2 regions of the Janthinobacterium sp. SUN211 genome follow, and region 2 is predicted to be linked to the other one. Evidence: predicted binding sites of a transcription regulator. Region 2 holds the regulator's gene; the other holds the start of a gene.
The links. The regulator NrdR, encoded in region 2, represses ribonucleotide reductase genes. The targets are predictions, from matches to a motif close to CACNANATNTNGTG.
Positions count from the first base shown of each region.

Region 1: a site for NrdR is predicted at 1,919-1,932, ahead of O3301_RS18575 (ribonucleoside triphosphate reductase). Genes of this name have one in related genera too.

Region 1 covers NZ_JAPWIC010000005.1:269,110-274,480, reverse strand. Annotated here, with positions in the region: gene O3301_RS18590 (U32 family peptidase) at 1-236, opposite strand, end outside; gene O3301_RS18585 (peptidase U32 family protein) at 246-1,280, opposite strand; gene O3301_RS18580 (hypothetical protein) at 1,446-1,856, shown strand; gene O3301_RS18575 (ribonucleoside triphosphate reductase) at 1,979-3,727, shown strand; gene nrdD (anaerobic ribonucleoside-triphosphate reductase) at 3,724-3,924, shown strand; gene O3301_RS18565 (anaerobic ribonucleoside-triphosphate reductase activating protein) at 3,914-4,621, shown strand; gene O3301_RS18560 (Pls/PosA family non-ribosomal peptide synthetase) at 4,770-5,371, shown strand, end outside.
Region 2 covers NZ_JAPWIC010000012.1:83,867-89,237, forward strand. Annotated here, with positions in the region: gene glyA (serine hydroxymethyltransferase) at 1-1,184, shown strand, start outside; gene nrdR (transcriptional regulator NrdR) at 1,329-1,790, shown strand; gene pilV (type IV pilus modification protein PilV) at 2,033-2,602, shown strand; gene O3301_RS28045 (PilW family protein) at 2,599-3,558, shown strand; gene O3301_RS28050 (PilX N-terminal domain-containing pilus assembly protein) at 3,598-4,227, shown strand; gene O3301_RS28055 (PilC/PilY family type IV pilus protein) at 4,383-5,371, shown strand, end outside.

The sequences.
Region 1 (5,371 bases), on a different contig from region 2:
AGTTCCGCGCCCGCCTCGATCAGCGCCTGCGTCGACAGCACCACTTCCTTGCCGGCGGCGGCCAGCATGTCCGCGATATCGAGCCAGTCGGCCAGACGCACCTCATGCCGGCGCGAGCAGACGGTTTCACCCAGGTAGACGATATCGACGGCGGTGCCGGCGATCTGCTGGTAAAACTCGAAGACGGTGGCGCACGGCCAGTAGTACAGCAAAGGGCCCAGTGAAAGCTTCAGCATGTTCATCCTCTATTTCCAAGATCTGTGGTAAGCGCCCAAGGTGTGCTGCTGGCCTTCGGCCAGCTTGTCCATGGCCGCCATCCAGCCCGGCTTGACGGCGTAGCGCGCATTGCCTTCGCGGCAGGCGTCGATCGCTTCGCGCCACACACGCGTGACCTGTGCCACGTACGCGGGGCTGCGCTGGCGCCCTTCGATCTTCACGGCGCGCACGCCCATGGCGATCAGTTGCGGCAGCAGCGCCAAGGTGTTCAGGCTGGCCGGTTCCTCGATGGCGTAATACTCTTCGTCGTTGACTTCGAAACGCCCCTTGCACAGGGTGGGATAGCTGGCGTTTTCGCCGGGCGCATAGCGGTCGATCAGCACACCGTTCAGGCGCGATTCGAGCCCGTTCGGCGTTTCCAGCCAGCGCACGGATTTCGCCGGCGAGCACACGCCGTGGGTGTTCGGCGCCTCGCCCGTCGCATACGACGACAGTGCGCAGCGCCCTTCGACCATCACGCACAGGCTGCCGAAGCCGAACACCTCGATCTCGACTTCCGTCTTGGCGATCAGTTGCTCCACCTGCGCCATCGACAGCACGCGCGGCAGCACGGCGCGGGCGATGCCAAAGTGTTCATGGTAAAAATTGATGGCTTCGTAGTTGGTGGCCGAACCTTGCACGGACAGGTGCAGGCGCAGCTGCGGCTGGTGCTGGGCCGCATACGCCATCAGGCCCGGATCGGCCACGATCATGGCGTCGATGCCGGCATCGGCGGCGCGGTCGATGGCGCTGCGCCACACGGCCCAGTTGTGCGGCTGCGGATAGGTGTTCAGCGCCAGCAGCACCTTGCGTCCATATTGGTGGGCGTAGCGCACGCCCTCGGCGATGGCCTTCTCGTCGAAATTGAGGCCGGCGAAATTGCGCGCATTGGTGGCATCGCGAAAACCCAGATAAACGGTGTCGGCGCCATTGTCGATGGCCGCTTTCAAGGCTGGCAGGCTGCCGGCGGGGCAGACCAGTTCCAGCGGTCCGGCCACGCGGGTGGCGGTGGTTGATTCAAGCATCATGGTGTTCACAGTCCTGTATCGGCTCAGGGTGCAGACTATAGCCCCGCCCAGGCTGCCCAGTCCTTGACGCAGGTGAAGGAATGCATGCATGGCTGGCGCGCGTTCAACTTGCTTGACCTGGCTGTAAAATGCCCTCCTTTTCTCCCTCTTCGATTGCCCGCCATGCCCCGCAAACCGCTGCTGATCTTCCTGCTCACCCTGTTCCTCACCGTGCTGCAGGTGCAGTGGGCCGCCCCCACGGAAGGCTACGACGCCGAGGCGCTCTCCGTGCTGTCGCCCGAAGTGCTGGGCGCGTATCCGGGCGTGCTGCTGCTGTTCCTGCAAGCCGTCTTCGCGCGCCGCGCCATGCCCGTGACGCGCCAGGCCGCCATCTGCACGGGACTGCTGGCCGTCTACTGGCTGCTGGCGAACTACGTCACGTTCGACGCGCGCGTGGCCAGCTGGAGCACCTTCTCGGCGCGGGAAATCTGGGCGCACGTGCTGCCCGCCTCCGTCCTCAGCATCGCCGTCTGCGGCGCCGCCTACTTTGCCGCGAGCGCCTTCATCCTGCGCCAGGGCCGCGCGAAAAAGTAAACGGGGCGCTTTTTTCACCTGCATCAAGGATTCGTCATGCCACTGCACGCGCCCTTTGACGCCACTATATTTAGTGATTAATCTCCATAAAAACACCGCATGTTGTGTTTATTGGAGGTTTCATGACGACGAATGCAGTTTCCCCCACACGCGGCCAGGTCGATGTCGCCGCGTCCATCAATGAATACCTGGACCGGCGCGACTGGCGTGTCAACGCCAACGCCAACCAGGGTTACTCGCTGGGCGGCCTGATACTCAATGTGTCGGGCAAGGTCATCGCCAACTACTGGCTGGACCAGGTCTATCCGCCGGAAGTGGGCGCGGCGCACCGCGAAGCGGCGCTGCACATCCACGACCTCGACATGCTGGCCGGCTATTGCGCCGGCTGGTCGCTGCGCACCCTGCTGCACGAAGGCTTGAATGGCGTGCCGGGCAAGATCGAGTCCGGTCCGCCGAAACACATGTCGAGCGCCATCGGCCAGATCGTCAATTTTCTCGGCACGCTGCAAAACGAGTGGGCCGGCGCGCAGGCGTTCAGCTCCTTCGACACCTATATGGCGCCCTACATCCGCAAGGACAGCCTGCGCTACGAAGACGTGCGCCAGTACATGCAGGAACTGATCTTCAACCTCAACGTTCCCTCGCGCTGGGGCACACAGACGCCGTTCACCAACCTCACCTTCGACTGGGTCTGCCCGGACGACCTGCGCGAGCAGATTCCCGTCATCGCCGGCCAGGAGATGGACTTCAGCTATGGCGAGCTGCAGGCCGAGATGGACATGATCAACCGCGCCTACATCGAGATCATGATGGCGGGCGACGCCAAGGGCCGGGTCTTCACCTTCCCCATTCCCACCTATAACATCACCGAGGATTTCGACTGGCATAGCGAGAATGCCGAACGTCTGTTCGAAATGACGGCCCGCTACGGCCTGCCCTACTTCCAGAATTTCATCAATTCGGAACTCAAGCCGAACATGATCCGCTCCATGTGCTGCCGATTGCAACTGGACTTGCGCGAACTGCTGAAACGGGGCAATGGCCTGTTCGGTTCCGCCGAGCAGACGGGTTCCCTGGGCGTGGTGACGATCAACTGCGCGCGCCTGGGCCACCTGTGGCGCGGCGACGAGCCAGCCCTGATGGCCGACCTGGACCGCCTGCTGGAGCTGGGCAAGACCAGCCTGGAAATCAAGCGCCGCACCATCGAGGAATTGATGCAGCAAGGCCTGTTCCCCTACACGAAACGCTATCTGGGCACCCTGCGCAATCACTTTTCCACCCTGGGCGTGAACGGCATCAACGAGATGATCCGCAATTTCAGCGGCGACGCCTGGGACATCACGACGCCAGAAGGCCACGCGCTGGCCGTACGCCTGCTCGACCACGTGCGCGCCCGCATGGTGGCCTTCCAGGAAGAGACGGGCCATATGTACAACCTGGAAGCGACGCCAGCCGAAGGCACGACGTACCGTTTCGCCCGCGAAGACCGCAAGCGCTTTCCCGCCATCCTGCAGGCGGGCACCGCCGACAACCCGTACTACACGAACTCGTCGCAGCTGCCCGTGGGCCACACGGACGACCCGTTCGAGGCGCTGGAATTACAGGATGTGCTGCAGCGCAAATACACGGGCGGCACGGTGCTGCACCTGTACATGACGGAAGCACTGTCCGACGCGAACGCCTGCCGCGAACTGGTGAAACGCGCGCTGAGCCGCTTTTCGCTGCCCTACATCACCGTCACGCCCACGTTTTCCATCTGCCCGCGCCACGGCTACCTGGCCGGCAAGCATGAATTCTGCCCCACCTGCGATGCGGAACTGATCGCCCGCAAACAATCCGATCTTGCTCACCCACTCAAGGAAACGCCATGAATGCACGTCCCGACTTCACTCCCGCCATCACCCTGCTCGATACGGAACGCCAGCGCTGCGAAATCTGGACCCGCGTGATGGGCTACCACCGCCCCGTCGCCTCGTTCAACATCGGCAAGCAGGGCGAATTCCACGAGCGCCAGTATTTTACGGAAGCGAGCGCCCGGGTTGGCCAGCCCGCCTGCCATGGCGGCTGAATTGAAGGTGGGCGGCCTGACGCCCTTTTCCGCCACCGACTATCCCGGCAAGCTGGCGGCGGTGGTGTTCGTGCAGGGCTGTCCCTGGCGTTGCGGCTATTGCCACAATCCGCACCTGCAGGCGCGCACGCCGGAAGGCGCCATGCCGTGGCAAGACGTCCTGACCTGGCTGCGCCGCAGAACGGGCCTGGTCGACGCCGTCGTCTTCAGCGGCGGCGAGGCGTGCATGGATCGGGCGCTGGGGCGGGCCATGCAAGACGTCAGGGAACTGGGTTTCGGCATCGGCCTGCACACGGCCTGCATCTATCCGCAGCGCCTGCAGGAAGTGCTGCCCCTGGTCGACTGGGTGGGTTTCGACATCAAGGCGCCGTTTGCCGACTATCGACATGTGACCCGCGTGGCCGACAGCGGCGACCCGGCGCGCGCCTGCCTGGACGCCATCCTCGCCAGCGGCGTCGCCTACGAATGCCGCACCACCACCCATCCGGACCTGCTGCCGGACGAGCAGCTGCTGGCCCTGGCCGCCACCCTAGCCGCCAAAGGCGTCGATAACTACGTGCTGCAGCAATTCCGCGCCGAAGGCTGCGCGGATGCGGCGCTGTCCGGGCGCCCCCTGCACGGCTATCCGGCGGCGCGCACGGTAGCGCAAATCGGCGCCATGTTTCCCCGTTTTACATTCCGTAATCATGGCAGTTGAGCCGACAAGCACATTATTTCGGAAAGCCCCGCAAAATTCCCCGTTCTGCAACGCTGAAATGTCTTGCGTGCTGTAATGTATCAACTGTGCTGCGTACCACGCGCAGCCCGTCAGATTCCTCACACCGCATTACAGATAAGCGTCATCCATGAACGATTTCACCGCAGCCAGCCCAGGCACCCCTTCCACCCATGCCGACATCCTGTACGGCCCGCCGCGACCGGATCTGCTGCGCGAGGAAGTGCTGGCCGACCTGCTGGAAGCGACGGCCCGCCGCTGCCCGCAGCAAATCGCCCTGATCGATGGCGCGCGCCGCATCACGTATGCGGAGCTCGATGCCCAGGCGGGCCTGGCGGCGTCGCGCCTGGTGGCGGCCGGCGTCAAGCCGGGCGACATCGTGGGCCTGTGGCTGCCGCGCGGCGCCCATTTGCTGCTGATGCAGGCGGCCATCGCCAAGGCGGGCGCCGCCTGGCTGCCCGTCGATGAAGACACGCCCGTCGAGCGCCTGCAAGTGTGCCTCGATGACGCCAATGGCGCCGGCGTCGTCAGCTGCGCGCATTTCGCGCCACGCCTGGCGGAGGCCAGCGTGGGCCGCCCCGTGTGGACGGCGGAAAGCCTGCTGGCGCCCGCCGCGCCGGGCGAAGTGCTGCCCGCGCGCGGCGCCGTGCTGCCTGAACACCCGGCGTACGTGATCTACACGTCCGGCTCCACGGGAAAACCGAAGGGTATCCTGATCAATCAACGCAGCAT
Region 2 (5,371 bases):
AGAACACGCGCCAGCACGACCACATCGAACTGATCGCGTCGGAAAACTACACGTCGCCAGCCGTAATGGAAGCGCAAGGCTCGCAGCTGACGAACAAGTACGCCGAAGGCTATCCAGGCAAGCGCTACTACGGCGGCTGCGAATACGTCGACGTGGCCGAGCAACTGGCCATCGACCGCGTGAAACAGCTGTTTGGCGCCGAATGCGCAAACGTGCAGCCGAATTCCGGCTCGCAGGCGAACCAGGGCGTGTTCTTCGCCATGTTGAAACCAGGCGACCTGATCATGGGTATGTCGCTGGCCGAAGGCGGTCACCTGACCCACGGCATGCCGCTGAACATGTCCGGCAAATGGTTTGACGTCGTTTCCTACGGCTTGACGGCGGAAGAAGACATCGACTACGAGGCAATGGAACGCCTGGCCCGCGAACGCAAGCCAAAGCTGATCATCGCCGGCGCGTCGGCATTCTCGAAAAAGATCGACTTCGAACGCTTCAGCAAGATCGCCAAGGAAGTGGGCGCCTACTTCATGGTCGACATGGCCCACTACGCCGGCTTGATCGCCGCCGGCCTGTACCCGAACCCGGTGCCGTTCGCCGACTTCGTCACCTCGACCACGCACAAATCGTTGCGCGGCCCGCGCGGCGGCATCATCCTGATGAAGGCCGAACACGAAAAAGCCATCAACTCGGCCATCTTCCCTGGTATCCAGGGCGGCCCGCTGATGCACGTGATCGCCGGCAAGGCCGTCGCCTTCAAGGAAGCGCTGAGCCCTGAATTCGTCGAATACCAGAAGCAAGTGATCAAGAACGCCGACGTGCTGGCGAAAACCCTGATCAAGCGCGGCCTGCGCATCGTGTCCGGCGGCACCGAATCGCACGTCATGCTGGTCGACCTGCGCGCCAAGAACCTGACGGGCAAGGAAGCCGAAGCCATCCTCGGTTCCGCGCACATCACCTGCAACAAGAACGGCATCCCGAACGACCCGCAAAAACCGTTCGTCACCTCGGGCATCCGCCTGGGCAGCCCGGCGATGACGACGCGCGGTTTCAAGGAAGCGCAAGCGGAAGAGGTGGGCAACCTGATCGCCGACGTGCTGGACAATCCGCATGACGCCGCCACCATCGAGCGCGTGAAAGCGGCCGTGAAAGTGCTGGCCGACGCGCACCCAGTGTACGCAGCATAATTATTTGTCCAGAATGTGTCATACGGAGTAAGATTCTGTATGACACATTCCAGTCGTGCCCAAGGGCGCCCGGAGTGATTCGGGCGCCCTTTGTACAAGGGCGGCGATTTCCCGTAATTATTACTATAAAGTTGTAGCCAGCCCATGAAATGTCCATTTTGCCAGCACGGCGACACCCAGGTTCTCGATACGCGCGTATCGGAGGAAGGGGATGCCATTCGGCGCCGCCGCCGCTGCGGCAAATGCGACAAGCGTTTTACCACGTACGAACGCATTGAACTTATCATGCCGGCCGTCGTCAAAAAGAATGGCAGCCGGACGGAGTTCGCTGCGGATAAGTTGCGCGGCAGTTTGATGCTGGCCTTGCGTAAGCGTCCCGTCGCGGCCGCCTCTGTGGATACGGCCATCGCGTCCATCCAAGAGAAGCTGCTTACCAGCGGCTTGCGTGAAGTCGAATCCGGCTATATCGGCGAACTCGTCATGCAGGAACTCAAGCGCCTGGACAAGATCGCCTACATCCGCTTTGCCTCCGTCTACAAGAATTTCGAAGACCTGGCCGAGTTCCAGGACGCGATCGCCGAAGTGGGCCAGGCGCGCAAGCCCTGACGCTCACCCGGACATTCACTTTGCCGGCAGCGGGGCCGCTCCTGCGCCCCGTGTTCACCATGCCGGCGCTTGCCTGGCAAGCGGTCTGATCAATCCCAACGCCGTTCTTCTCGACTTATCATCGTCCTGTTTGCGCTAGCGCAGACGCGGGTTTTTGCGCGCGCCTATCTTGTAGCTGGGCCGCCTGTTCCTGCGGCTCTTTCTGCGGAAGGGAGTAGCGTATGCGCAAGGGCGGTCGCACTATGTTTCCTGCGGGTGGCAGCAGCCTTGTCGAAGTGCTGGTGTCGCTGCTGCTGTTGGCGCTGGGCCTGCTGGGCGCCAGCATCCTGCAATTGAACGCCGTGCGCGCGCGCCACGAGTCGGCGCTGTTGTCGGCGGGCGTGCAACTGGCCGCCGGCATGGCCGAGCGCATGCGCGCGAACAACGTGCTCATGAATGGCCCCGATGCGGGCAATCCCTACCTGAACGTGGCATATGCGGCGGCGGACGGCGCCGAAGCTGGCGGCGGCGCGCCGGACTGTCTTGGCGCTGCCGCCTGCAGCGCGGCCGAGCTGGCGCAATTCGACATCGCCGAATGGAAGCAAGGGCTGCACGCGGCCTTGCCCGGCGCGCGCCTGCGCATCTGCCGCGACCTTGCCGCGTGGGATGCCGCCGCCCAGGGCTTGCAGTGGGCGTGCAGCGGCGGCAAGGGGGCGCCCATCGTCATCAAGCTGGGCTGGCGCGGCCGCCTGCCCGATGGCTCGCCCGCCGTGAATGCGGCAGGCGAGTCGCTGCCCAGGCTGGCATTCCAGCTGGGCGGGGGCGGCGCATGAACGGCGGGCATCGTGGCATGAGCCTGATCGAATTGCTGGTGGCCCTGTCGCTCGGTGCGCTGTTGATGCTGGCCGCCAGTAGCGTGCTGCTGGCGGCCAGCGGCAGCTATGGCGACCAGTCCGCCAGCGCGCGCCTGGATGACAACGCCCGCTATGCGCTCGATGCCATCGCCCGCGCCGTGCGCCAGACGGCGTATGTGAATTGGGATAGCAGCGCCGCGCCCGTCGCCCATGCCGATTACGACAGCGCGAATATCGCCGGTCTCGACGCGCACAGCCTGGGCAAGAACAGCGACGGCATCAGCGGCGCGCTGCCCGGCGCCCTGCATGGCAGCGACGTGCTGGCCCTGCGCTATTACGGCGCCGGCAAGGAAGAGGGCGGTGACGGTTCCGTCCTCAATTGCGCCGGCTTCGGCGTGGGCGCGGCGCAAACGGAGGCGCAGCGGGGTTGGAGCGTTTTCTACGTGGCGCAGGGCGCCGATGGCGAAGGCGAGCTGCGCTGCAAATACCGCGGCACGAACGGCTGGGGCGCGGACGCCGTCATCCGTGGCGTCGATGCTTTCCAGGTGCTGTATGGCCTCGACACGGATACGCCGCCTGACGGCGTGGCGAACCGCTATGTCAACGCCAGCGCGCTCGACGCCTACGATGCGGCGCTGCTGCTGGAGGGGGCGGACGCGGCCGCGCGCCAGCGCGATTTTCAACGGCGCACGCACTGGAAACGCGTGGCCAGCGTGCGCGTGGCGCTGTTGCTGCATGGCGAGGCGGGACCGGCCGACAAGATGGCGGAACTGGGGCCGGCGCAGTTCGACCTGTTCGGCAAGGCGTATGCCGAGGCGCATGGCGCCGGCGACACGGGCGTGCGCATCGCGCGCGCGTCCTTGCCTGCCGCGACGCGTTCGCGGCTGCGGCAACTGGTGCAGACGAGCATCATGCTGCGCAACGGGCCGGCCTAGGCGGGCGGCGCGATGGCTGGCGCGGGCGTCCGCTGTCGCGTGCCTTGGCGCCCACCTTGTGCGCGATGCGGCGGCGCCACCCTCGTGTATGTGCTGTGCCTGCTGGTGATCATCTTGTTGCTGGGCATATCGGCGGCGCAGATGGCCTTGCAGGGAGAAAAGGCGGCGCGCGGCGAGCGCGACCGGCAGATCGCGTTTCAGGCGGCGGAGGAGGCACTGGTGGATGCGCAGAACGATATCGAAGGCTTGCCCGGCGCGCCGGGACGCAGCAGCCTCTTCGCGCCAGGCAGTGCGGCCGGGTTCGCGGACGGCTGCGGCGAGGGCGGCGCACTGGGCCTGTGCCTGCCCGCGGCCCCGGAGGCGCCGGCGCTCTGGTTGAGTACGGACCTCGATGGCGCCGAAGGCAGCAGCCGCACCGTGCCGTATGGCCAGTTTACGGGCGCCGTCATGCAGACGGGGCAGGGCTTCCTGCCGTCGCGCCGGCCCCGCTACCTGATCGAACTGCTGCCATTTCACCCGCCCGGCGCGCAGGCCACGGCAGCGGCCGGCGGTCTGGCCACGGAAAGCTATGTGTACCGCATCACGGCCATCGGTTTTGGCGCGCAGGAAAGCACGCAAGTCGTGCTGCAAAGCTATTACCGCAAGCAGGCGGCGGGAGCGGGGCCATGAGGGCGTCGTGGTTCATCTTGCCGCCCACTTTGCCGTCCACTTTGTGGCATGCTTTGCGGTCTGCCCGGCGGCATGCCGGCTGCGTCTGGCTGATGCTGTTGGCCTGTCTGGCTAGCCTCTGTTGCGGCGGCGCCCTTGCCGCCGCCGTCCCGCCGGTGACGCTGGCACGGGCCGACGCGGGCTTGCACGGCGCCAGGGTGCCGCCGAATCTGTTGCTCAACCTGTCCTTCACGCATGCGGCAGCCGCTGCCGCGCATGGCGGCGACTATGCGCCGCAGCGCGAGTACGTAGGGTATTTTCATGCGCGCATGTGCTACAGCTATCCGTATCGCAGCAAGGATGGCGTCATGCTGCCGGACTTGCGCGTAGCGACCGCTTACTTCTCCGTGCTGAAACCGGCCGATGCGCTGCACGGTTGCGGCGGCGACAGTTTCAGCGGCAACTTTCTCAACTGGGCCAGCACCAGCATGCTCGACCTCGTCCGCTACGCGCTGACGGGTGGCGACCGCGTCATCGACGAAGTGCGCAAGACGGTGCTGCAGCGCGCCTACCTGCCCGACGCCGACAGCCCCATCGACTTTTTTGCCCACCCCGTCTTTTTCCCGCGCAAGGTACTGCAGGCTGGCGTGGCGGCGGCGACGCCATTTGCGCTGGCGCAACTGGCCATCGTTTCCTGCCGCAACCGCCTGCTGTTCGGCGACGCCAGCCTTGGCCAGTCTGCGGGCGGCACTTGCGATGCGCCTGGCCTTGCTGCCACGCACGGGGTGTTCCTCGCGCGCGTGCGCGTGTGCGATGCTAATGAGGGGCCGCTGCGCGACGACTTGTGTCTGGCGTATGGCAAGAACTACAAGCCGGTGGGCGCCGTGCAGCGCCATGGTGGCAGGGTGCGCGTGGGCGTGTTTGGTCATTTGAACGGCATGCCCGCCAGCGCTGGCCCCATGTATGGCGGCGTGCTGCGCGCGCCGCTGGCCCATGTGGGCAGGCAGCGCTGGACGGCGCCCGACTATTTGCCGCAAGACAATGCCGGCGCCGAGTGGCATCCTGCCACCGGCGTGTGTGTGGCCGAAGCTGCGACCCAGGGCGCGGGCCTTGGCGGCGGGGTGACCGCTTACATCAATGGCCTGGGCCGCGGCAATCCGGGGCA